DNA from 2 places in the Pseudoalteromonas sp. NEC-BIFX-2020_015 genome. Region 1 is predicted to be linked to the other one. Evidence: predicted binding sites of a transcription regulator. Region 1 holds the regulator's gene; the other holds the start of a gene.
The links. Region 1 encodes sigma-54, which starts transcription at its own class of promoters, with help from an activator protein. Its sites were predicted from a motif close to GTTGGCACGNNNNTNGNNT; they were not measured.
Positions count from the first base shown of each region.

Region 2: a site for sigma-54 is predicted at 4,174-4,192, ahead of flgB (flagellar basal body rod protein FlgB). Genes of this name have one in related genera too.

Region 1 covers NZ_JABCJL010000024.1:23,701-35,426, forward strand. Annotated here, with positions in the region: gene mgtE (magnesium transporter) at 812-2,170, opposite strand; gene HH219_RS16205 (HPr family phosphocarrier protein) at 2,292-2,564, opposite strand; gene rapZ (RNase adapter RapZ) at 2,579-3,421, opposite strand; gene HH219_RS16215 (PTS sugar transporter subunit IIA) at 3,442-3,894, opposite strand; gene hpf (ribosome hibernation promoting factor) at 3,899-4,186, opposite strand; gene HH219_RS16225 (RNA polymerase factor sigma-54) at 4,216-5,712, opposite strand; gene lptB (LPS export ABC transporter ATP-binding protein) at 5,779-6,504, opposite strand; gene lptA (lipopolysaccharide transport periplasmic protein LptA) at 6,501-7,034, opposite strand; gene lptC (LPS export ABC transporter periplasmic protein LptC) at 7,024-7,578, opposite strand; gene kdsC (3-deoxy-manno-octulosonate-8-phosphatase KdsC) at 7,575-8,126, opposite strand; gene HH219_RS16250 (KpsF/GutQ family sugar-phosphate isomerase) at 8,126-9,097, opposite strand; gene HH219_RS16255 (calcium/sodium antiporter) at 9,123-10,094, opposite strand; gene mlaF (phospholipid ABC transporter ATP-binding protein MlaF) at 10,338-11,153, shown strand; gene mlaE (lipid asymmetry maintenance ABC transporter permease subunit MlaE) at 11,153-11,726, shown strand, end outside.
Region 2 covers NZ_JABCJL010000008.1:14,879-26,604, reverse strand. Annotated here, with positions in the region: gene flgG (flagellar basal-body rod protein FlgG) at 1-183, opposite strand, end outside; gene HH219_RS07725 (flagellar basal body rod protein FlgF) at 205-969, opposite strand; gene flgE (flagellar hook protein FlgE) at 1,199-2,542, opposite strand; gene HH219_RS07715 (flagellar hook assembly protein FlgD) at 2,602-3,282, opposite strand; gene flgC (flagellar basal body rod protein FlgC) at 3,296-3,727, opposite strand; gene flgB (flagellar basal body rod protein FlgB) at 3,730-4,140, opposite strand; gene HH219_RS07700 (protein-glutamate O-methyltransferase CheR) at 4,291-5,121, opposite strand; gene HH219_RS07695 (chemotaxis protein) at 5,142-6,074, opposite strand; gene flgA (flagellar basal body P-ring formation chaperone FlgA) at 6,216-6,923, shown strand; gene flgM (flagellar biosynthesis anti-sigma factor FlgM) at 7,002-7,319, shown strand; gene flgN (flagellar export chaperone FlgN) at 7,312-7,743, shown strand; gene HH219_RS07675 (LPP20 family lipoprotein) at 7,893-8,351, opposite strand; gene HH219_RS07670 (flagellar assembly protein FlgT) at 8,518-9,711, shown strand; gene HH219_RS07665 (LysR substrate-binding domain-containing protein) at 9,695-10,597, opposite strand; gene HH219_RS07660 (glutathione peroxidase) at 10,711-11,439, shown strand; gene HH219_RS07655 (dihydrolipoyl dehydrogenase) at 11,521-11,726, shown strand, end outside.

The DNA of each region.
Region 1 (11,726 bases):
TATAAAGCGTAGCAGGAGATCTTTATGGAAAAGGTAGCGCAACACAATCAGGAAGAAAAAACACGCCTCCCAAAAGCGTTATGGACAGCGCAACAGTGGAAGCGAGTTATTTATATGACTCAAGGAATGAACAAATAATCAAGTTGATTAGTTAAGGATAATAAAAACTACAAGGATTGGCTCAGGAGTTAAAAGGATATTTATATTTATACGGACATTTTTGGAACTGCCTATTTAAGGTATGTGTTTGCACAAGGATCAAAAAGGATTTTAGCTAGGATGTTTACATTCAAATTATAAGTGCATGCTATTTACTAATAGAGAGCATGCACTTATGACTCACCAGAATTCTTCAGTATTAACTTACGTCCCAAATTTTAAGAAAATCCGCGCAAGGTAAATCCTGCCTGAGGCCGTGGTTAAATCATAGCAGTTTAAATTTGTGTAGGCGGGTCTTTATGCCGCGCGAATTTTTGGAAAAGATATTCGGTTCTAGGAAAGTAATAGATTCTAAGAAAGTAATAAACTAGTCGGGATATATGCTTTTTCTGTGTTGTTTCAGGCAGTGCGCGAGGTAAACTCCCGCCTACGGCCGTGGTTAAAATCATAGCAGTTTAAATTTGTGTAGGCGGAGCTTTATGCCGCGCGAATTTTTAAAAGATATTTGGTTCTAGGAAAGTAATAGATTCTAGGTAAGTAATAAACTAGGCGGGATATATGCTTTTTCTGTGTTGTTTCAGGCAGTGTGCGAGGTAAGCTCCCGCCTACAGCCATGGTTAAAATCACTGTTTAAATTTGTGTAGGTACGCTCTTAGACGAGCAGCCAGGTTGCGGTTCCTAAGAATGCGAATATGCCGACAATGTCTGTAACGGTTGTCAGTACTACGCTACCAGCAAGGGCGGGATCTATTTTCATTCTTTTCAAGATCAGTGGGATACTTGCACCAGCGATGCCCGCAGCAACTAGATTCATAAACATTGCAAATGCGAGTACGCCACCAAGTTTAAAGTCCCACTGCCAAATTGCGACTACACCTGCTATCAGAATTGACCAAACAATACCGTTAATCGCGCCAATAGCGAGTTCTTTCATAAGTAAGAAACGTTGGTTAGTTTGGTTTATATGACCAACGGCAATACCACGTATTACAAGTGTTAATGTTTGGCTACCCGCAACGCCACCCATTGAAGGCACTATGCCATTCAATACAGCAAGGATAGGTAGGATTGCTAAGGTGTTTTCAAAAAAGCTGGCAACAATAGCTGCCATAAGTGCTGTTAATAAGTTAACTCCCAGCCAAATAGAGCGTTTTTTAGAGCTTTTTAATACGGGGGCAAAGGTGTCTTCTTCATCATCAAGACCCGCCAAGCTTAATAGGCTATGCTCGGCGTCTTCTCGGATAACGTCAACGATATCATCGATTGTAATACGACCAAGTAGATGGTCGTTATCATCAACAACAGGTGCTGATATCCAGTTATGGCGCTCAAATAGTTGGGCTACTTCCGTTTCATCCATTGAAATAGGAATGGACTCACAATCTTCATCCATAAAATCACGAATGATCTTATCCGGCGAATTAGTCAATAATGTGGTTAGTGACATAGCACCTATAAAGCAGTTGTTTTTATCAACGACATAAAGGTCATCGGTGCCCTCTGGTAGTTCACCTCTTAAGCGTAAATAACGAAGTACCACGTCGATAGTGACATCTGGACGAATGGTTACGGTATCTGTATTCATCAGCGCACCAGCAGAGCGCTCTTGATATGAAAGAGCTTGCGTTGCGCGTTCTCTGTCTTGGCTATCCATTGCGCTAACAACGTCTTGATAAACAGTGTCAGGCAGGCTCCTTAGCACTTCACCTAAATCATCATGCCCCATGTCTTCAGTGGCCGCAGCAATATGCTCCGGTTCCATTTGGGCGATAATACCTAAACGAACATCTTCTGAGAGTTCTTCGAGTACGTCACCTTGAACATCAGGGTCAACTAGTTGCCATAGTTGGGTACGAGTTTTATGGGGGGATGACTCAAGCAGTAATGCGGTGTCACATGGAGCTGTTTTTGCCAACATACGCCTAACTTGAACAAACTGACCACTGTTAAGTGACTTAGTCACTTGTTTTAGTTGTTGTAGTGGGTAATCTTGTTCAAAAGCTTCAGGCATTGGCGTCCTTAAATAATTAATACACTTTTAGGGTAGGGTAGACTTCGATAATTAAGCAGGCTGATTGTTATAACCAACATGCTTATTCAGTTTATCGCAATTTGTAAAGCGATACTACGAGCTATTCTTGCTCGTTAAATTTCTGTGCAATAAGTTGCCCTATTGCCGCTAGTGCGGGTTCTGCATCGGGGCCTTCGCACACTACTTTTACTTCTTTTCCTTGGCTACTTTCAAGTAACATTAAGCCTAATACGCTATCTCCAGCGGCTTTTTTGTTATCTTGATGAAGCGTAATACTGGCATCGAACTGCACGGCTAGTTGCGCTAATACACTGGCTGCACGGGCGTGTAAACCAAGCTTATTTTCTATTAAAAATGTATCTTCTAAACGCATTGGTTTCTCTTCGTTTATTCTTGTTCGCGATGGCGAATCTTCACATTACTATGGCTCATTGCAAAGCTTTCGCCAATGGTTTGTGCTAAATACACTGAACGATGTTGTCCACCGGTACAGCCGATTGCAATTGTTAAGTAGCTACGATTATTGCGTTCAAGGTGTGGTAACCATGTTTGCATAAAAGTTTGAATTTGCCATGTGAATTTTTGCACTATGCTGTGACTCGCTAAATAATCTTTTACCGGTTGATCAAGCCCTGTTAGTGGCTTTAATTCAGGTTCCCAGTGTGGGTTTGGTAAAAAGCGCGCATCAAATACATAATCAGCTCCCTTAGGAATGCCATGCTTAAAACCAAATGACTCAAATGTAATGATCAGTTTTTTATCTTTTTTGCCTAAGATTTTTTCGCGAATTGATTCAGCCAGCTGGTGGACACTTAAATCGGTTGTATCAAGAATAAAGTCGGCGCGGGTAATGAGTACATCTAATAGCACTTTTTCTTGTTTAATGGCTAAATCAAGTGGCAGTGAATCTAAAGAAAGTGGGTGTAAACGGCGTGTTTCAGAAAAGCGCTTAATGAGCGTTTGGTCGTCACTGTCTAGATAAAATAGAGTTGGGTTTGCAAACCCCGGAAGATACTCAAGAATATCATTAAACTCTTGCTGTTCTTTGGGTAAGTTACGCACATCAATACTGACGGCAATCTTATCGTAGTTATCAGATACACTGCGTACTAACGACGGTAATAAGTTTACAGGGATATTATCAACACAATAATAGCCAAGGTCTTCTAATACACGCAAAGCGACAGATTTACCTGACCCTGAGCGCCCACTGATGATAATTAATTCCATGTAAACTCTCCTTCTTTTAACTACGACTGTTCAACAATGACTTGATATAGATCTTGGTCTGTTTTTGCGCTACGTATTTGTTTACAAAACTCTTTGTCGTTGAGTTTATCAGCAATTGTAGCTAACGTCTTTAAATGAAGTTCACTGTCACCATCAGGTACGATGAGTGCAACAAAAATATCGACGGGGCGATTATCAATGGCATCAAAATTGATTGGTTGTTCGCTTACTAAAATTAAAGCGAGTGGTTCTTGTGCGCCACTCATGCGACCATGCGGGATCGCGATACCACGGCCAATACCTGTACTACCTAATTTTTCTCTATTTAATAGAGCACTCAATATGTCTTGTTGTGATAAGTGAGGAAGCCGTTCATGAGCCAATTGGCTGATAAATTCGAGGATACGTTTTTTGCTATTAAAAAGGACCGCAGCTTTACTGCAGTCCTGACAAGTAAGTGAACTTAGTTTCATAGTGTTAGTGTCGAGCGTGCTTCTCTTTGTGTTTGATAACTTGACGGTCGAGTTTATCGATGAGCCCGTCAATCGCGGCATACATGTCCTGGTGCTGCGTTGAGGCAAATAGCTCTGCGCCACTGACATGTAATGTTGCTTCTGCTTTTTGGTTGAGCTTTTCTACGTCAAGAATAACATGGACATTGTTGATGTGATCAAAATGCCTCTCAAGCTTCGCAAACTTATTGTTTACATAGTCTCTTAATGAATCAGTAATTTCTACGTGACGACCAGTTAAATTTAGTTGCATAAGCATTTTCCTTCTTGTGGTTTTACGCCTTAAATCAAGCTTTTACGTTGATTTGACGGTGGAATAGCTAGCGATTCACGGTACTTTGCTATTGTTCGTCTAGCTACTTTGATACCTTGCTCTGCCAATATATCTGCAATTTTACTATCACTCAATGGTTTAGCTGAGTTTTCTGCTGCAATCAATTTTTTTATGAGTGCACGAATTGCTGTCGATGAGCATTCTCCGCCATTTTCGGTACTGACATGGCTTGAGAAAAAATACTTTAACTCAAAAATACCACGTGGTGTATGCATGTACTTCTGGGTTGTTACCCGGGAGATTGTTGATTCATGCATTTCAACCATTTCAGCAACATCGTTTAATACCATAGGTCGCATAGCCTCGGGGCCATGCTCAAAAAAACCTTGCTGCTGTTTAACAATGCAGTTCGTTACTTTGAGTAATGTGTCATTACGACTTTCTAGGCTTTTTATAAACCATTTAGCTTCTTGTAAATGAGAGCGAATAAATTGGCTGTCAGTGCTCGATTTTACAGAGCGCGACATCGCCGCATATTGGCTGTTAACTCTAATTTTTGGCATGCTATCAGGGTTGAGCTCTACCACCCAGCGGCCTTTAATTTTTTTCACTGACACGTCGGGAATAACGTACTCTGACTCTTCTCGAACTATGGTATCCGCAGGCTTTGGATTAAGGCTGTGGATGAGTGTCATTACTTCTTTTAGTTCATCTTCCTTTAGCTTAGTCTTTTTCATCAAAGTACGATAGTCGCGACTAGCTAATAAATCGATATGATCAGTTAAAATCATTTTTGTTTCGCTAATCCAAGGCGTTGCAGGATCAAATTGATTTAGCTGAATACATAAACATTCAGGTAGGCTGCGTGCAGCAATACCGACCGGATCAAATAACTGAATACGCTTTAATACCGCTTGAACTTCATCAAGTTCAATTTCTTCTTCGTTATTACCTTTGTTTAGGCTTTCAGCAATGTCTTCACAGCTTAATGTAAGAATACCTGAGTCATCAACCGCTTCGACAATGGCTATCGCGATAGCTTCGTCAGTCGGACTAAAATGTGTCAGCTGTAGTTGCCACATAAGGTGATCGTGGAGGGTTTCAGATGAAGCGCCTTGATAAATAGATTCATCTTCAGGCATTGGCCCTGATGAAGAGCTTGGTGCGGCGCTCATGTATTCATCCCATGTAACATCCATCGCCATTTCGTCGCTTACGGTATCTTTTGCTAGCGCTTCACTGCTTTCTTGTTCGTATTCACTTGGCGTGTCATCAGCAGAGGCACTGACAGTTTGATCATCAGTATCTTGTTTTTGTTCGTTCTTACCACCTGATTCATCACCAAAGTCATTTTCATCGACCTCAAGTAATGGATTGCTATCTAGTGCTTCTTGGATCTCTTGTTGAAGATCTAATGTGCTCAACTGCAACAAACGAATAGCTTGTTGTAGTTGTGGTGTCATTGTAAGTTGCTGGCCCATGCGCAGCTGGAGTGATTGCCTCATGTATCTCTAACAATCCTTTTATTGTTGTCATAATTAAGTCTAGCAGAACCTTAGCCGGGCGTGGCTTTATAGCCTAAATTGCTCACCCAAATAAACGTCGCGGACTGTTTGGTCGGCAAGTACATGCTCAGGAGTGCCTGATGCAATTAACTCCCCATGAGAAACTATGTAGGCTTTTTCACAAACATCAAGGGTTTCTCGTACATTGTGGTCGGTAATAAGTACGCCTATCCCACGGTTTTTAAGATGTTCAATAATCTTCTTTATATCTAACACCGAAATAGGATCAACGCCAGCAAAAGGCTCATCTAACAGGATAAATTTAGGGTTTGCGGCTAAAGCGCGAGCAATTTCAACGCGACGGCGTTCACCACCAGATAATGCCATACCTTGACTATCACGGATGTGCTGAATGCTAAATTCATCAAGTAAGCCATCAAGCGCTTCTTCACGAGCTTGTTTATTTAGCTCTTTACGGGTTTCGAGTATCGCCATCAGGTTTTGGTAAACGGTCAGTTTGCGAAATATCGAAGATTCTTGCGGTAAATAGCCAATCCCTAAACGTGCACGGCTGTGCATTGGCAATAAGGTGATGTCGTTATCATCTATGCTTATTTGACCTTTGTCGCTTGGCACTAATCCTACAATCATGTAAAAAGTGGTGGTTTTGCCTGCGCCATTAGGGCCAAGTAAGCCAACAATGCTGCCAGCGCTGACTTCTAAGCCTACATTTTTTACTACTTGGCGGCCTTTATAACTTTTTGCTAAAAACTCAGCTTTTAATGTGCTCATGGCTGACCTTTTTCGTTATCTTTTTTAGTGTTTACTGGGACTAATATTGTATGCACTCGTTCGTCTGAATTTTCATCTTTTTCAGCGCTAATTAATTGTTGGTCCATGTCGTATGTAATACTTTTGGCATTAATCTTTTGACCTGCTTGAGTGACTTGGGCGTTACCGATTAAAGTTAAATAGCGTTTATCAACATCGTAACGAACCTCATTGGCGCTGGCGCTCATAATTGTGCCATCTGTTTGTTTTTCTTCAAAGTATGCAGGGCTTCCAGTGGCAACAAGCAGCTGCTTATTATCACCTAAATCTTCACGTTTGTGCACTTCTAGGTGATCAGCTGTGATACGACGATTACCATGGATTATCTCTACGTTTTTTTCAAAAATACCGACATTTTTTTTCAGCTGTGCAAGCTGTTTATCAGCGCTTATCGATACTTGTTCTGCAAGTGGAAGAGTACCTTCAGCAAAGCTTGAAAGGGCAATGAACAAGCTAGGTATTACAAGTAAGTGAGCAAATTTATTGGTCATAATATATGGTTCGCGTATGGTTAATAAGTTCTACCACTTCGGCTTTTAAGTCGGCTCTAAGGCCGCGTCCGGTGGTCTTTAAATTTGGTCCGATTAATTCAACAGGCTGTTCTGAACTCATGGTTTGTTGTTCAATATCAACCAAGATATTATCGGCATTAATATGCTTAATCATTGCGTTGTTTGTGAGATTTTTAGCAACAACATTGCCTTCTAAAATCAACTGGTTATTTTCATATAATGTGGCTTCTTGCGCATTGATTTGCCACGTTTGCTGTTGATTATATAAAGTAAAAATAGGCTTTTCAAAGTAAGTAAATCCTAACTGCTGATAAAGTTCCATTTTTGCTGCGGTTACTTTGTGGCTAATTTTACCTTGCTCATCAAATGCGGTTTGCTTTAATTCGACCGCGGTATAATCAGGTTTTGCTATCACATCTTCTTGATTTTTTACCGTGGTCGTTGTTTGGCTAAAGTACGGGAGCCACAACCACGCCATAAAACCTATAAATAATACGCTTAATATTAAACGCGCACTATTCATGAGCTAGTCCCTTCACTGGTCAATGGTTTTCCATTAACTAGCATTAATAGGTCAGTTAGCTCGCGTACTGCACCAAAGCCACCGGGTAGCATTGTTGTGTAATGTGATAGTCGCTTAATTAGCGGGTGTGCGTCATTTACAGCAACTGCAAAGCCAACCAGTTCCATAACCGGTAAATCAGGACCGTCATCGCCGATATAGGCAATTTGTTCGTCACTTAACTGGAGTTTATCTTTTAGCTCTTGATAAGCGTGCAACTTGTTTTCTTGGCCTTGGTAGATATGCGGTACAGTTAGGCTAGTCATTCGTTGCTGAACTATCTGTGAATGGCGGCCTGTGATCACGGCTACTTCAAAACCACTATTGATAAGCGCTTTGATACCAAAACCGTCTTTAGTATTGAAGGCTTTTAGTTCTTCACCTTGGTTACCAAGATAAATACGGCCATCAGAGAATACCCCGTCAATATCACAAATAAGTAATTTAACTTTTTTGGCGCGGGTTTGCGCATCGTCTGAAAGTGGTTGGTATAAGTCTGCAAATTGCATTATAAAACTCCTGCTTTTAGCAAATCTTGCATGTTAAGTGCGCCAATAGGGTGGTGATTTTCATCAATGACAATTAAGCCATTAATGCGTTTATTCTCCATGATATTAAGCGCCTCGGCTGCTAGCATATCGGCTGTAGCGGTTGTGCAAGAACGGGTCATTACGTGACTAATTAAAGTACTGTGAATATCAATTCGTTGCTCTAAAATTCGGCGCAAATCACCATCTGTGAACAAGCCAGCAAGTTGACCCGAATTATCAACTATAGCGGTCATGCCCAAGCCTTTAGCCGACATTTCAATTAACGCGTCTTTAATACATTGCGTGTCTTTGATGATAGGCGTTGTATTGCCAGTATGCATAATATCTTTTAAGCACAGCAATAAGCGTTTGCCTAAACTTCCACCAGGGTGTGATAGTGCAAAGTCGTCAGCAGTAAAACCTCGCGTTTCCAGTAGGGCAACTGCCATTGCATCCCCCATAGCAAGCGTGGCTGTTGTGCTTGCTGTTGGGGCAAGGCCAAGCGGGCATGCTTCTTGGCTTACTTTAACGCATACGTGAACATCAGCCCATGTAGCCATTGATGAGTCAGGATTGCCGGTCATTGCGATCATTTTTGCACCAAGGCGCTTTATGACCGGGATAATGTTTAATACTTCACTGGTTTCACCTGAATTAGAGATAAGAATAACCACATCATCACGTGTGATCATACCTAAATCGCCGTGGCTTGCCTCTCCTGGATGTACAAAAAAAGCAGGGGTACCTGTGCTGGCTAACGTTGCCGCTATTTTATTACCAATATGGCCAGATTTACCCATGCCTACGACAATAATCCGACCGCTGCATTGATACATTAGTTGGCAGGCTTGATTAAAATTATGATCAAGGTATTGAGCAATATCAGCAAGGGCTTGGCGTTCTATTTCAAGGACTCGTTTACCTTGTTCAATAAAATTTAACTGCGTCATTGTGTTATCCATTTTATGAGGTGCATTAAGCAACTTGGCTGAAAATATAACCTTGGTATACTAAAAATGAGATCAGTAATATGCCACCTTCTACTCGAGTAATACGTCGTGACCCTCTAAAACTCAAGGACATGGCAATTAATGCGATGGTTGCACCAATCATTATTAATGCATCGCGGTTTGCTGCTGAAGGGTCAATGATCGATGGGTTTATAATACCAGCCAGTGGCAATACGGCTAATATGTTAAATAAGTTTGAACCAACGATATTACCTAAAGCTAAGTCATCTTCTTTTTTAAGGACCCCAGCAATACATGCTGCAAGTTCTGGCAAGCTTGTACCAATGGCAATAATTGTTAGACCGATAACTAAGTCACTCAAACCAAAGTACTGTGCTATGTCAACGGCTGAACCAACTAAAAAATGCGAACTGATTGGCAGTAATATCATGCCAATGACTAACCAAAAAAGCGCCGACTTAGTTGTTACATTGTCAGGCACATCTTCACATGCTTCGCTTACAAACGGGTCATCTGCTTCGTTTTTTGCTCGAATAGATACAAAAATAAGACCGACAATAAATATAACAAAGCCAATGATTAGCGCAATACCTTCAAAAAATGAAAAATAGTTATCAGAAAAAATATACCAAGCAGCAACTGACACTAACAGCACAAGGGGCATTTCACGCTTTAAAGTTGTTGAAGAAACACATAAAGGTCTGAATAATGCTGTAATGCCAAGTACTAAAAGAATATTGGTGATATTTGACCCTACGGCATTACCCACAGCTGTGTCTGTTTTACCCGCGAGTGCAGCAGAGGCAGACACCATCATTTCAGGTGCGGATGAGCCCATTGCAACAACCGTTAAACCGATAATTAAAGTAGGGATCCCTAAGTTTTTAGCTAATGCAGCAGCACCGTAAACAAAGCGATCAGCACTCCAGACCAGAGCTGCAAAACCCAGAATTAAAATGACAAATGATGTCACCATTATTTTACGCCAATTATTCAAAATGAGATGGCTGCAAATAGTAACAAAAGCGAACCTGAAAGTATAAATAAAAGAATCAGGTCAACTTGTTAGATTTGCCTTTAAAAGTAACGTAGTAAGGAGGTATTTAGAGGTGAATATGTAAGCTAGGTTACTTTTACATGAAATATTACAAAATTTTACGATTTGTTTTTTCCATCTTGGTGGAAAAACCCTTAAAATAGCAAAACTAGGAAAATAGTAATGGAGAGCGACTTGTCGCAACCAATAGTAGAAATCAAGGATGTGAGCTTTTCACGGGGCAACAGAAGCATATATAAAAATATGAGTTTCAGTGTTCCAAAAGGCAAAATAACGGCGATTATGGGCCCTAGCGGCATTGGTAAAACGACGATGCTACGTTTGATTGGCGGTCAGTTAAAACCAGATAATGGCACTATTTTGTTTGAAGGCGATAATATCCCGACCATGTCGCGTAAAGAGCTTTATGCTGCGCGAACCAAAATGAGCATGTTATTTCAAAGTGGAGCATTGTTTACCGATATGTCAGTGTTTGACAATATCGCGTTTCCACTACGAGAACATACCCGCTTAAGTGAAGATTTAATTCGCCTTGTTGTATTAATGAAGTTGCAGGCTGTGGGCTTGCGTGGCGCACAAGATCTTATGCCTTCAGAATTATCAGGTGGTATGGCACGCCGAGCAGCGCTGGCACGTTCAATTGCGCTTGATCCTGAGTTGATAATGTATGACGAGCCATTTGCAGGGCAAGATCCAATCTCAATGGGAGTATTGGTGAAATTGATTAAGTCGTTAAACCAGGTGTTAGGTTTGTCATCGTTGATAGTGACTCATGATGTTACTGAAGTGATGAGCATTGCTGACCACGTGATCATTATTGCTGATCAAGGCGTAATAGGGTGTGGCACGCCTGATGAAATGCGTAATCATGAATCACCGTTAGTGCAACAATTTTTAAAAGGCTTGTCAGATGGTCCAGTGCCATTTCATTTTCCTGCTCAACCATACGATGAAGAGTTACTCGGAGTGCATAGCTGATGTTTGATTTACTTCAAAAGCTAGGCCATAAAGCTTTAGGTCGTTTTGCGGCGTTAGGGCGTTCAACGCAAATGTTAGTTGGTGCCTTGTGGAATATACCTAACTTTAGAAAAGGTACCCCGCTATTAATTCGTCAGTTATACATGATAGGTTCGCAGTCACTGCTGATTATTATGGTGTCAGGGCTATTTATAGGTATGGTGCTTGCGCTGCAAGGTTATACGGTTTTGGTGGGCTACGGTGCAGAAGATAGCTTGGGCCCGTTAGTGGCATTGAGCTTATTACGAGAATTAGGCCCGGTAGTGACCGCATTATTATTTGCTGGGCGCGCAGGTAGTGCATTAACCGCCGAAATAGGGTTGATGAAAGCGACAGAGCAATTATCGAGCCTTGAAATGATGGCAATTGATCCGCTTAAACGTATTATTGCGCCGCGTTTTTGGGCTGGCTTTATCAGCATGCCATTACTGGCATTAATTTTCTCTGCGGTAGCAATAATTGGTGCGCATCTTGTTGGTGTTGATTGGCTAGGCGTAGATACTGGTAGCTTTTGGTCAATTATGCAATCTCAAG
Region 2 (11,726 bases), on a different contig from region 1:
TTCTGTATCTTGCGATGAACGACCACCCGGCTGGTTAATATTTTGATAAAGTAAGTCTTCAAACACCGCTCGGCTCTTTTTATAACCGACAGTACTGGCATTGGCTAAGTTATTTGAGATCACCGAAATATCGGTTTGTTGGGCATCTAAGCCTGTTTTACTGATCCACAATGCAGGATTCATTTTTGTGTCCTCTCAATAAGGTTAAACAATGCGCATCAACTGAGTTTGACGTTCGTCAATTTCTTCAGCTGTTTTCATTAACTTAACTTGTAATTCAAATTGGCGTTGATGGCTTATCATATCCACCATCTCATGTACGGGATTCACGTTTGACATCTCTAACATACCGCTCATCACTTTAACGTTTGGTGAGATATCACAAAACCCACATAAATCATCAATGAGTAACTCAGGCTTTGGTCTAAACAGGCCATCATTGCCTTTTTCAAGTTCAGAGTTATTTGCCTTAATGACCTTAAGGCGATCAACCACTTCTAAGAAGTTTGCTGGCGCACCTTGCGGGCGAACCTGAATCGCTCCGTCTTCACTAAACTCTAATTTTTCAATTGGTAACGGCAAAATGATCGGGCCACCCTCACCTATTACCTGACGACCATGACTCGTTATTAAAGCACCATCAGGGGTGATATTTAGTGTACCAACTTTGGTATAAGCTTCTTTGCCTGATGCATCTTGAACACTTAGCCAACCTTTATCGCTCAAAGCAATATCTAAATCACGGCCCGTTTCAACGATACCGCCTGAGGTCATGTTTGAACCTGGTCGCTCTTGCATTGAGAAAACGCGGGTAGGTAAACCTTCTCCAAAAGCTTGCATCGAACGAGCTTGTGCAAAGTCCGCTTTAAATCCAGTCGTATTGGCATTTGCTAAATTGTTTGCTTTGAGCGCGAGGCCCCGCATACTTTGCTTAGCCCCAGACGCTGCAATGTAGACCATCTTGTCCATAACATCGACTCACGTTAAAATTCTATAACGTAATAAATGCAAGATAAGTGCCACAATAAATTGACGCTAATTTAAGCTAAGGCCCACGGGCAAAGAATAAGAATAAATTAGGCAAAGCAGTAATCAAATCGGGGGATTAAAAAAGGCCGCCAATTGCAGGCAGCCTAGGTGTCGGATCGTAAATAAGAACCTTACAGTATTAACTCTTAACTTAAGTTCAAGTTAATGATTAACGGATCTGCAAGATTGCTTGTTGTAATGTAGAGTTAACTTCAAGTGCACGTGAATTTGCTTGGAAGTTACGTTGTGCACTGATCAAATCAACCAATTCATTGGTTAAGTTTACATTTGACTGCTCTAGAGCCGATGAGTTAATTGAACCCAATGTACCTGACCCTGGCTCACCAGCAATTGGCTCACCCGATGTTAAGCTCTTTTTCCATGAAGTATCACCTGCTTGCTGTAGGCCCTGTGAGTTTGAAAAGCGAACCATAGCCACTTGGCCTAAGAATGAGGTATCACCATTGCTGTATGACGCAACGACCTTACCATCTGTACCAATATCAATCCCCGCTAAACGCCCCACTGTCGCACCATCTTGTTCAAGTGCTTTAACTTCAAAACGACTTGCGTATTGAGTCGGTACTTTATTACTCGTACCTGCAGAGTCACGCCAATTTACCGTAATTTCGTTCGGAAATTGTGCGCCATTACTCAATAAAGTGCTTAAACCTGCCGCAGCACCTGATGGCAATACTACATCAGGAAAAGTTGTTTCTGGCGCTGCTACATCAGGTAAACCTGCGGCAGTAAATTGCAATGAATCAATCGGGGTATGTGCTCCAGTTGCTGTTGCAGCACCCGTTATATCAAACGGTTGTTTATCCATCGTGGCATAAACACTCCAGCTATTTGCATTGGTCGCAGGATCTTGCTTTACAAAAAATAACTGCGCAACGTGAGGCTGACCTAACGAATCATAAATTGTTGTAGACGTTGACGAGTTATAACTCGTGCTATCGGTAGGATCAAATGTAGAAGTAGTAGGCACATCTGAACGCGAATCTAAATTCATTGAGCTATAAATATTGCTCGTATGACGCGGTGCTCCTGATGCATCAGGGATCTGAATCGGTGAAGTCGTACTTAAACTTACAGATGTTGTATTGCCTGTAGAAGGGTCAACAGGGAAGCCTTGCAAGTAATTACCACGTGCATCAACAACAAAGTTATCTTTATTGAGCTTAAAAGCACCTGCACGAGAATATGAAAAATCTTGCGATGCTATATCTTCACTCATTGCAAAGTAACCTTCACCCGTGATTGCTAAATCTAATGAGTTTTGAGTAAACTTAAGTGAACCTTGGTGGAATTGTTGCGCCACCATGGTGGTTTGTACACCATCACCATTTTTTGTTTTGCCCGAGCTAAAAACTGACGATGCATACACATCAGCAAATTCAGCGCGCGACTCTTTAAAACCGGTCGTATTTACGTTAGCAATGTTATTTGCAGTTACATCCAAATCTTTTTGTGCGGCTGCAATGCCAGTTAATGCAATATTGAAGCTCATAATTCACCTCTAATCTGTCAATGTTTAGCCGAAAGAAGGCTAACTAATTATTAAAATTTCTACGCGATTTCTGCAACGTCAGTTAGCCTAACCGCACCTTCTTTTGTGTTAACGATAATGCCATTAGCACCATTAATATTCACACTTTCGATATTCTTAAAAGTTGCAACAGGTAAACTTGTAAACTCACCATTAAGCTGCCCTTCTGCTTTAATTTTGTACTCACCTGGAGGTAAACGTTCCCCATCGGCATTTTTACCATCCCATGCAAAACGCACAGCACCCGCTGGTTGAGCCCCCATATCAATGGTACGTACCAACTGCCCTGAAGAATCTTCGATTCGTAGCATCAAGCTTTCAACTGGGCCTTCAGCAACAGCAGTCCCGCGAGCATCACCTGTGTCATTCAAATCTAACTTATCAGACTCTAATAACGCCTGCTTACCCACTAGAGTTGAGGCTTGTAATGCTGAATTCGATGTCATTGACGCTGCCAGTGACTGAAAGTTGCTATTTAAATTCGAGATCCCTTCAGCCATAGTAAAACTGGTCATCTGTGCGATCATCTGATCATTGTCGGCCGGCTTACTAGGATCTTGAAATGACAACTGTTGAGTTAGCAGCGAGAAAAAATCTTCTTGCGTTAACTCATCGCTTTTTTGCTCGCTCGCTACCTGTTTATCTTGCCACTTGAGCGAATCTAAATAGGTTGACGATGCTGTGCTGATATCGTTACTCATAACCTTTCCTCAATTACCGCTGCCCAAGCAACAGTGTTTTGCTTAACATTTGCTTTGCTGCATCAGCAACTTGCACATTTGTTTGATAAGAGCGTGAGGCAGAAATCATATTAGCCATTTCTTCAACGACGTTAACATTAGGTTTGTAGATATAACCATTTTCATCCGCACTTGGATGGTTCGGGTTATATTCTATTTGCAGTGGCTTATTACTCTCCACGATCCCTAACACTTTTACGCCAACAGACGACCCCTGTTTGTTGCCGTGCGATTCCGATGCTTTACTCAACTCCGCAGCAAACACAGCGTGGCGTGCTCGATAAGTCTTGTCTTGGCTTGAGCTAATAGTATTGGCATTAGAAATATTACTGGCTGTGGTATTTAAGCGTACATTCTGTGCACTCATACCTGTACCTGAAATATCGAAAACGTTATATAAACTCATGCTTAGGCTCCTTGACTACCGAGGGCTTTTTTAAGGCCTTTAATTTTACCGCTCATAAACTGCAGGCTTGCCTGATACTCTAATGAGTTCTTTGTATACAAGTTTCGTTCCACTTGTATATCCACTGAGTTACCATCACCTGTATCTGTTTGATTTGGCGAGCGAAACATTTCACTATTACCTACATAACGACTGCCGCCGGCAATGTGTTTAGCGTTGGTTGTTACCATGCTGTTGCCGCTTTGCTGGTGGCTTTTTGCCGTTTTAAGTGCAGACGCAAAATCGATATCTTTCGCTTTATAGCCTGGCGTATCAGCATTAGCGATATTGGTTGCTAATAACTCTGCTCGCTGCGAACGGATCAACATTGCGTGAGGATGCACCCCAAATGCTTTATCAAAACTGATAGCCATAACCATCTCCAAAAAATTGACTTAAGATGATTAATGCAAAAGGCGAGCCAGTTTAATGAACACAATAAAGGAAGGATTAACTTATTAATTATAAAGAAAAACGGTGCTTATACGGCACCGTTTTTTTAGGAGTAGCTAGAAGTGAATTAGTTATTTTTTTTGATAAATAATTCCAGGGTTGCACCTAACCATATCAAACTCATCACTGAGTCCCGACATTGACTCTGACGCTCCTAAAAACAAAAAGCCCTTAGGATTAAGCGCTTGAGCAAATTGGGCGATAATTTTTGCTTTCACTTCAGGTGAAAAATAAATCAATACGTTACGGCAAAAAATAATATCAAACTTCCCCATCAGCGCATACGAGTCCAATAAATTTAGGTGTCTAAAACTAACCAGTTTTTTAATAGGATCGACAACCTGCGCCATGCCATTGCCGCTGTCTTTAAAAAACTTTTTACGGCGCTCTACTGACAAACCACGAGCTAAAGCGAGTGAATCATATTCTGCATGTTTACACATATCTAGCATCGTATTAGAAATATCAGTACCAATTATCTGAGCACCCATTTTTAATACACCAGGCTGCTTAGCCTGAAATTCAGCAACCGACATTGCAATTGAGTACGGCTCCTGCCCAGAAGAGCTCGCCGCAGACCATATTTTTAATGGCCTACGTAACTCTTTATGCTCAGGAAACAATTTAGATTGCAATAACTCAAAAGGATATTGATCCCTGAACCAAAGTGTTTCATTTGTTGTCATTGCATCAACAACTGCAGCGCGTAACTGACGCTCATGTGGGCTGAGTGTTTTACTAACCAATTGCGAAAGCGATTCAACTTTAAAGCGCACCATTAAAGGCGCAAGTCTACTTTTAACTAAATAAAGCTTATTATCGCCTAACACAATGCCGCATTGTTGCTCTAAAAAAGAACGAAATTGATTATACTCGCCTTGCTCTAAATGCTTATTTTCCAAAGTAACACCACCTATCAGAATTAGTCACAATGAACCCATTTTTTTACTGCTGTTGCCAATTCATCTGGGTTAAATTTTGCAATAAAGTCATCAGCACCGACTTTTTCAATCATTGCTTGATTAAACACACCACTAAGCGATGTATGTAAAATAACATGTAACGGCGCAAGTTTTGGATCAGCTTTAATTTCAGCGGTAAGAGTATAGCCGTCCATTTCAGGCATTTCTACATCTGAAATCAACAAACCAACACGTTCAGTAATATCATGTTTGCAATCAAGTTCTGCAATTTCACGAAGACGAATTAATGCCTCTTTACCATTTTTAGCGAGTTCAGTTTGAACACCTAAGGGTTCCAGAGCACGTTTTACTTGGTTACGCGCAACGGCTGAGTCATCAGCAATAAAGACGATACGCTCACCTAAGTCTTTTTGAATTTCACCATCACTAGCGATTTCGGCGCTAACTTCTGTATTTACAGGGCAGATTTCATTCAAGATTTTTTCTACATCAAGAATTTCAACCAACTCATTTTCAATTTCGGTCACTGCCGTTAAATATGAATATCGACCAGCCCCAGATGGCGGCGGCATTATTTTTTCCCAATTCATATTAACAATACGTTCAACACCACCCACTAAAAACCCTTGAACGGAGCGGTTATATTCAGCAATGATGATAAAACTATCTTTTATATTTTCGATTGCAGGGCCACCAACGGCCATAGATAAATCAATAACAGAAATTGTCTGCCCACGTATATGTGCAACACCTCGAATATACGCATTTGATTTTGGCATATTGGTTAAAGGAGGGCATTGTAGTACTTCTCTCACTTTAAACACGTTTATACCAAAGCGCTGCCGCCCTCTTAGCTTGAATAATAATAATTCAAGGCGGTTTTGCCCAACCAACTGAGTACGTTGGTTCACTGAGTCTAAAATGCCTGCCATTTCAATCTCCTAAAGAAAGCGAATAATAACGGAACAATAATTGCTTTCCTTCTTTAAAGCTACATAACATCGCGGGAGCGTCTATTCTTTGACGCTAAATATATATACCCTGTTTTCAACAATAAGCATAGTCGAAACATTATGAGTTTGTTAAAAAAAAGCCGAAGATACAGTGTTTTTTATTTTCTTGCTAGCCAATTTCTAGTATCACCTCTATACGCTCAATCTTACAGCAAGGAAGAATTACAAGAACTTGCGGTTTCGTATGTGGCTGATCAGTTAGGCCCTTCGCACCCAGAAACTCGCCAACTTAACGCACTCACCTTGGATAGCAGAATCCCTGATCGCAGTTGTCAAAGTCAACCTGTACTAACCATTCCAACAGAACCGCCCTTTAATCGTCAGGTCACAGTTCAAGTTAAATGTGATGATACGAATAGCTGGAGCCAATATGTTCACGTACGTGTCGTTGAGCTTTCTGCAGTAGTGGTAGCCAGTGAAAACCTCGCCAGGGGCGAAGTTATTCAAGATCATCATTTAAGTTTAATTATGAAGCCTAAACATTTTGTTAGAGTTCAGCATCTCCAAGACACACAGTTACTGATTGGCAGTCGTAGTAAACGAAATATACGCAGTGGTTTTCCTATTTCTATGAACCAAATATGTATGGTTTGCAAAGGCGACAACGTCACTATTTTTGCTGTGATCCGAGGGTTAAAAATTAAAGCTTCAGGTTTAGCCCTTGAAGATGGTACTTTAGGAGAGCAGATAAAGGTTAAGAATAAAAAATCAGGGAAAATTTTAAATGCCCGTGTTGACGGTGTAGAGTCTGTGCAGGTAAATATTTAAATTTCCATATTTATGCTAAAGTAACTAACATATATGCCGATAACTAGGCATCAGTTGGGTAATGTATAGGTTAAAATCATGGTAAGCCAAGTAAATAAAGGTCAACAACAGGCTAATGTGTTGGCCAATGCTAAACAGCAAAAAGTTGATTTACAAAATAATAGTTCACAAACAGCAGTGCAAACGGCGGCTCCTAAAGCTGCAACTGACTCTGTTAGCTTAACACCTCAAGCTCAGCAGCTTAAATCACTGCAAGAAAAAACACAGCAGTCATCTGGCTTTGATAGTAAAAAAGTTGAAGAGCTGAAAAAAGCAATCAGCGAAGGTAAATATCAAGTTGATACTGAAAAGTTAGCAAAAAGCATAGCTTCATTTGAGTTTGATGTGTATGGCTGATCATAATTCTTTAATATGCTCTAAGCTCACAATGCAGTTAAATTGCTTAACCTCATTGGCCAGTATTTTAGATGATGAATTAACAGCCATTGCATCTCGCCGTGGTGAAGGATTAAAAGATCTTGCCCAACAGAAGCTTAGTTTTTTAAGTAAAATTCAAACGCTCGATAAAGAACTAAAAACCTTAATGACGACTAATGATGAGCAATCAGCTGAACTCCCTGAACTTATTCATAATGTCCGAAAGCAACTAGAGTTTTGTAAGAAAAAAAACGACGTTAATGCTCATGCTGCTCATCAAGCAAATTTAACAGTTAGACAATTGAAAGATATATTAATTGGCGCGCCAACATCTATGACTTATGACCAAGGCGGCAGTGCTGTTCATGGTAATAATGAATTAGTTAGAAATCTAAAAGCATAAGCTTCTTCGTAACCAACACTTAAGATTATATTAAGCATTCCCTACTGCATCCAAATTTTAATGAAAGCGGCCCGTCATTTCTTTTAAAAAAGTCATACTTAGCACATATCAATAAAAATATAGCGCCTCGGGCATTGCATAACAAACTCTTAGTAATACGTTACTTTTTTAACTTCTCTTGGCTTAATTTCACCAATATATAAATCATGTACCCGCTTCATATCAAGATGCAACTCTGTAGCGTAGGTGTCGCCAACAGCATATGTTTTAACGACCTGCGCGCCTTTAATCACCCCTTGAACTTGACTTTGTAGCCGATCATTTTGCGCAATACTGCCTTGCACTGTTGTACCAGCGGTAATTTTTTGCCCATACACTTGCTCAGCAAGCTCACGGTAAGCTTCAAGCTTAGATGCTTTAATTGCCATGAGTGAACGTTGTGACTGGTTTTCCCCCTGTTGAGCGCTTATGGGGGCATACCCTATTGCTTTTAATATTGGGTAGTTATCTGGCTCTACATACTTATATTCCACATGTTTATCAAAAATACTACTACAGCCAGCTAAGCTCAGGCTTGCTAAAGTACAAAACAATATTACAGTACGCATGGCATCTCTCACATCATTAAAGAGTCATAATGGTGAGTTTAATGCACGATCAATGCCAAATTAGTAAATTAGTAAATTAGTAGGGTTTAAAAACTTATAATTTAACAAATGGTACAGTCCTTGCTCTGTTATTCATAATAGCAAATTTTGGTATGGGGTTAGGGAAATGAAACGCGTGTTATCAATTATAGTGATCATCACTAGCTGGCTAAGCATTAGCTTTTTCTCTGTAAATGCATTTGCACAATGGTACGAATCAACCGGCCACGCCAGTATTAAAAATAACGATATTAGCGGCGCTAAGTCAGCGGCTATAAAAGATGCGATCACGCAGGCATTAGTGTTCTCTGGTGCACGCGTTACGTCAATGCAAACCTTAGTTGACGGCGTGCTAATGCAAGATCAGTTAAAAATAAAAAGCCACGGTGAAATTCAAAAAATAGAGATGATCAGCGAAGACCGAAGATCTGACCAGCTCGCGATTACGTTGCGTTTAGATATCTTTCCGAAGCAAGATCACTGCCCGGCAAGCCAATTTAATAAATTTGTTGCGATCACTCAAACCCAATTAGTCAATCGTGAACAAGCAATGATGGGTCAAATTTTTGACATTGACAAAGCCACCAGCGAATCTCTCTATAAGACTTTAAATAAGTCGGCCATGAACGCTAAGCCCACCGCCTATTTTAATTTTCCTATTCGCGTTGGTGAGTTTTTTAATCAGCAATACGATTACAGTAACGCCCTACTAGAAGAAATTGCCACGCGCAGCAATTCGCAGTACGTGTTATTAAGCCAAATGGTCGATATTTCAAATAGCGACAAACTTAATAGCGACTATGCCTTTTGGCAAGATGAAACATACCAACGTTCATATAAGGTCGACTTTGCATTATTTGATGGCACCACCTATGAGCGATTATGGCAAAAAAGCTATCGTAGCCAAGCGATTTGGCCTTTTGAAAAAACCGAGATTATTGATGTATTTAGCGAAAAATTTTGGGGCTCTGATTATGGTAAAAGCATAGTAGAAATAAACCAAACAGCGAGTTATGACATACAAGCAGTAATGGCGTGCCTTGAAACACAAGGTAAGATTTTACATATTGAAAACGATAAATTAGTTATTAATTTAGGCAAAGCGCACGGCTTAGAAAAAGGCCAATTATTGAGTATTGCCCACCATAACTATTTAACAGATGCTGCGGGTAATAAAATGCCGCACCTGATCACGACATTAAACACAGTACAAGTAAATCAGGTATACCAGCAAAGCGCTGTTGCGGTCAGTGTGAATCAGCAACCTTTACCCAACATTCAAATCAATGATGTAGTACAGTTAATTAACGTAGAGCCTTAACCAATTGTCGGCCAAGGCTTGGGTGTTCACTGAGCCACTGAGCTAATTTATCTACCCCTGCCAAATGGGGGTAATGTTTACGACTCGCAAGCACAATGCTACGTTGTTGAGGCGGAAATATCGGTAAATAACTAATGCCAGCGCGTTCAACGCATGCCAGCTTTGGCACAAACGTTACACCATCATCCATAGCTACTAGCGCAAGTAATGTCTCAAGGCTGTTCCCTAAATATTCATTTGAGACATCGACCCCTGCGGCAAAACAAAACTGCTGCGCTTGATCTTTAAAGCAATGCCCATCGCTAAGCATTAATAAGCTACATGAGCGTAGTTCGTCTAAGGCAATTTTATCGCGCTGTGCTAATGTATTTTGCTCAGACATTGCCACTAAAAAATCTTCTTTGTATAAATTAACCGTATGATAAAGTTTAAGTTCAGGCACATCTGCTAGTATAGCGATGTCGAGTTCGCCGTTATCAAGCGCATTTAATAATGTGGCGGTTTGCATTTCAACAAAGGCAAATTGACTCTGCGCAAACGCTTCTTTCATCGATGTGAGTAAAGTAGGTAATAAATACGGTGCAATTGTTGGAATAATGCCTATTCTTACTTTACCTTGTAGTGGCGCCGATGAGGTGGCCGCTAGCTCTTTTAATATTTGGGTTTGCTCTAAGATCACTTTGATCTGCGTTAACAAGCGTTCACCCTGCGTGGTTAAAGTAACGTGCTTGGTAGAGCGGTCAAATAGTGTGACTCCTAGCTCGTGTTCTAATTTTTTTATTTGACCACTCAGGGTGGGTTGACTGACATAACAGGCATCGGCTGCTTTACGAAAATGCTTAAAGTGCGCAACAGCTTTTACATATTCTAAGTCTTTTAAATTCATTGCAAACTCACTACTAATCGGTATTACCTATCACTATAATACAAACAAACGATTGGAACTATTGTTAATTTACACGCATAATGGCTATCAACAAATCAAGAGGAACAAAAAACATGTTAAAGAATATTGAAGGTCAAACAATCCCACAAGTTACATTCGCAACGCGTCAAAACGACGAGTGGAAATCAGTGACTACTGATGAAATTTTTAAAGGTAAAACAGTTGTTGTGTTTTCACTACCGGGTGCATTTACACCAACGTGTTCATCTACACACTTACCACGCTATAACGAGTTAGCGGGTGTGCTTAAACAAAATGGCGTAGATGAAATTGTATGTTTATCAGTAAACGACACCTTTGTAATGAACGCATGGTCCGCTGACCAAGAAGCACAAAACATCACTGTATTACCTGACGGTAACGGCGAATTCACTGACGGCATGGGCATGTTAGTTGATAAAAGCGAGATAGGTTTTGGCAAACGTAGCTGGCGCTATTCAATGCTGGTTAAAGATGGCGTGATTGACAAAATGTTTATCGAACCAGATTTACCAGGTGACCCGTTTGAAGTATCAGACGCAGACACAATGCTTGAGTACATCAACCCAGAGCAAGTTAAGCCTCAAGCAGTAAGCTTATTTACTAAACCTGGCTGCCCATTTTGTAAAAAAGCGAAAGCATTATTGGCTGAGAAAGGTCTTGTGTATGAAGAGATCATTATGGGTGCAGGCGCATCACTAACGAGCCTTAAAGCAATCTCTGGCCGTGAAACTGTGCCACAAGTATTTATCGGCGGAAAGCACATTGGTGGCTCTGACGATTTAGAAAAATATTTTGCTTAATATTTAACACCCCTCGCATAATTAATATTAGGGGCTAACAGCCCCTTTTTTTTGCCAAATATTCGCAAACAGGATACCACTATGAAAGAACTGCAAACCGACGTTGTTGTAATTGGTGCTGGCACCGCAGGCTTAAGCGCATACCGCAACGCAAAACAACACACAGCTAACGTATTAATGATTGAAGCAGGCCCATACGGTACAACCTGTGCGCGTGTTGGTTGTATGCCGAGTAAGTTATTAATTGCCGCAGCAGAAGCCGCACACGCTATTGAAGCGGCACCTGC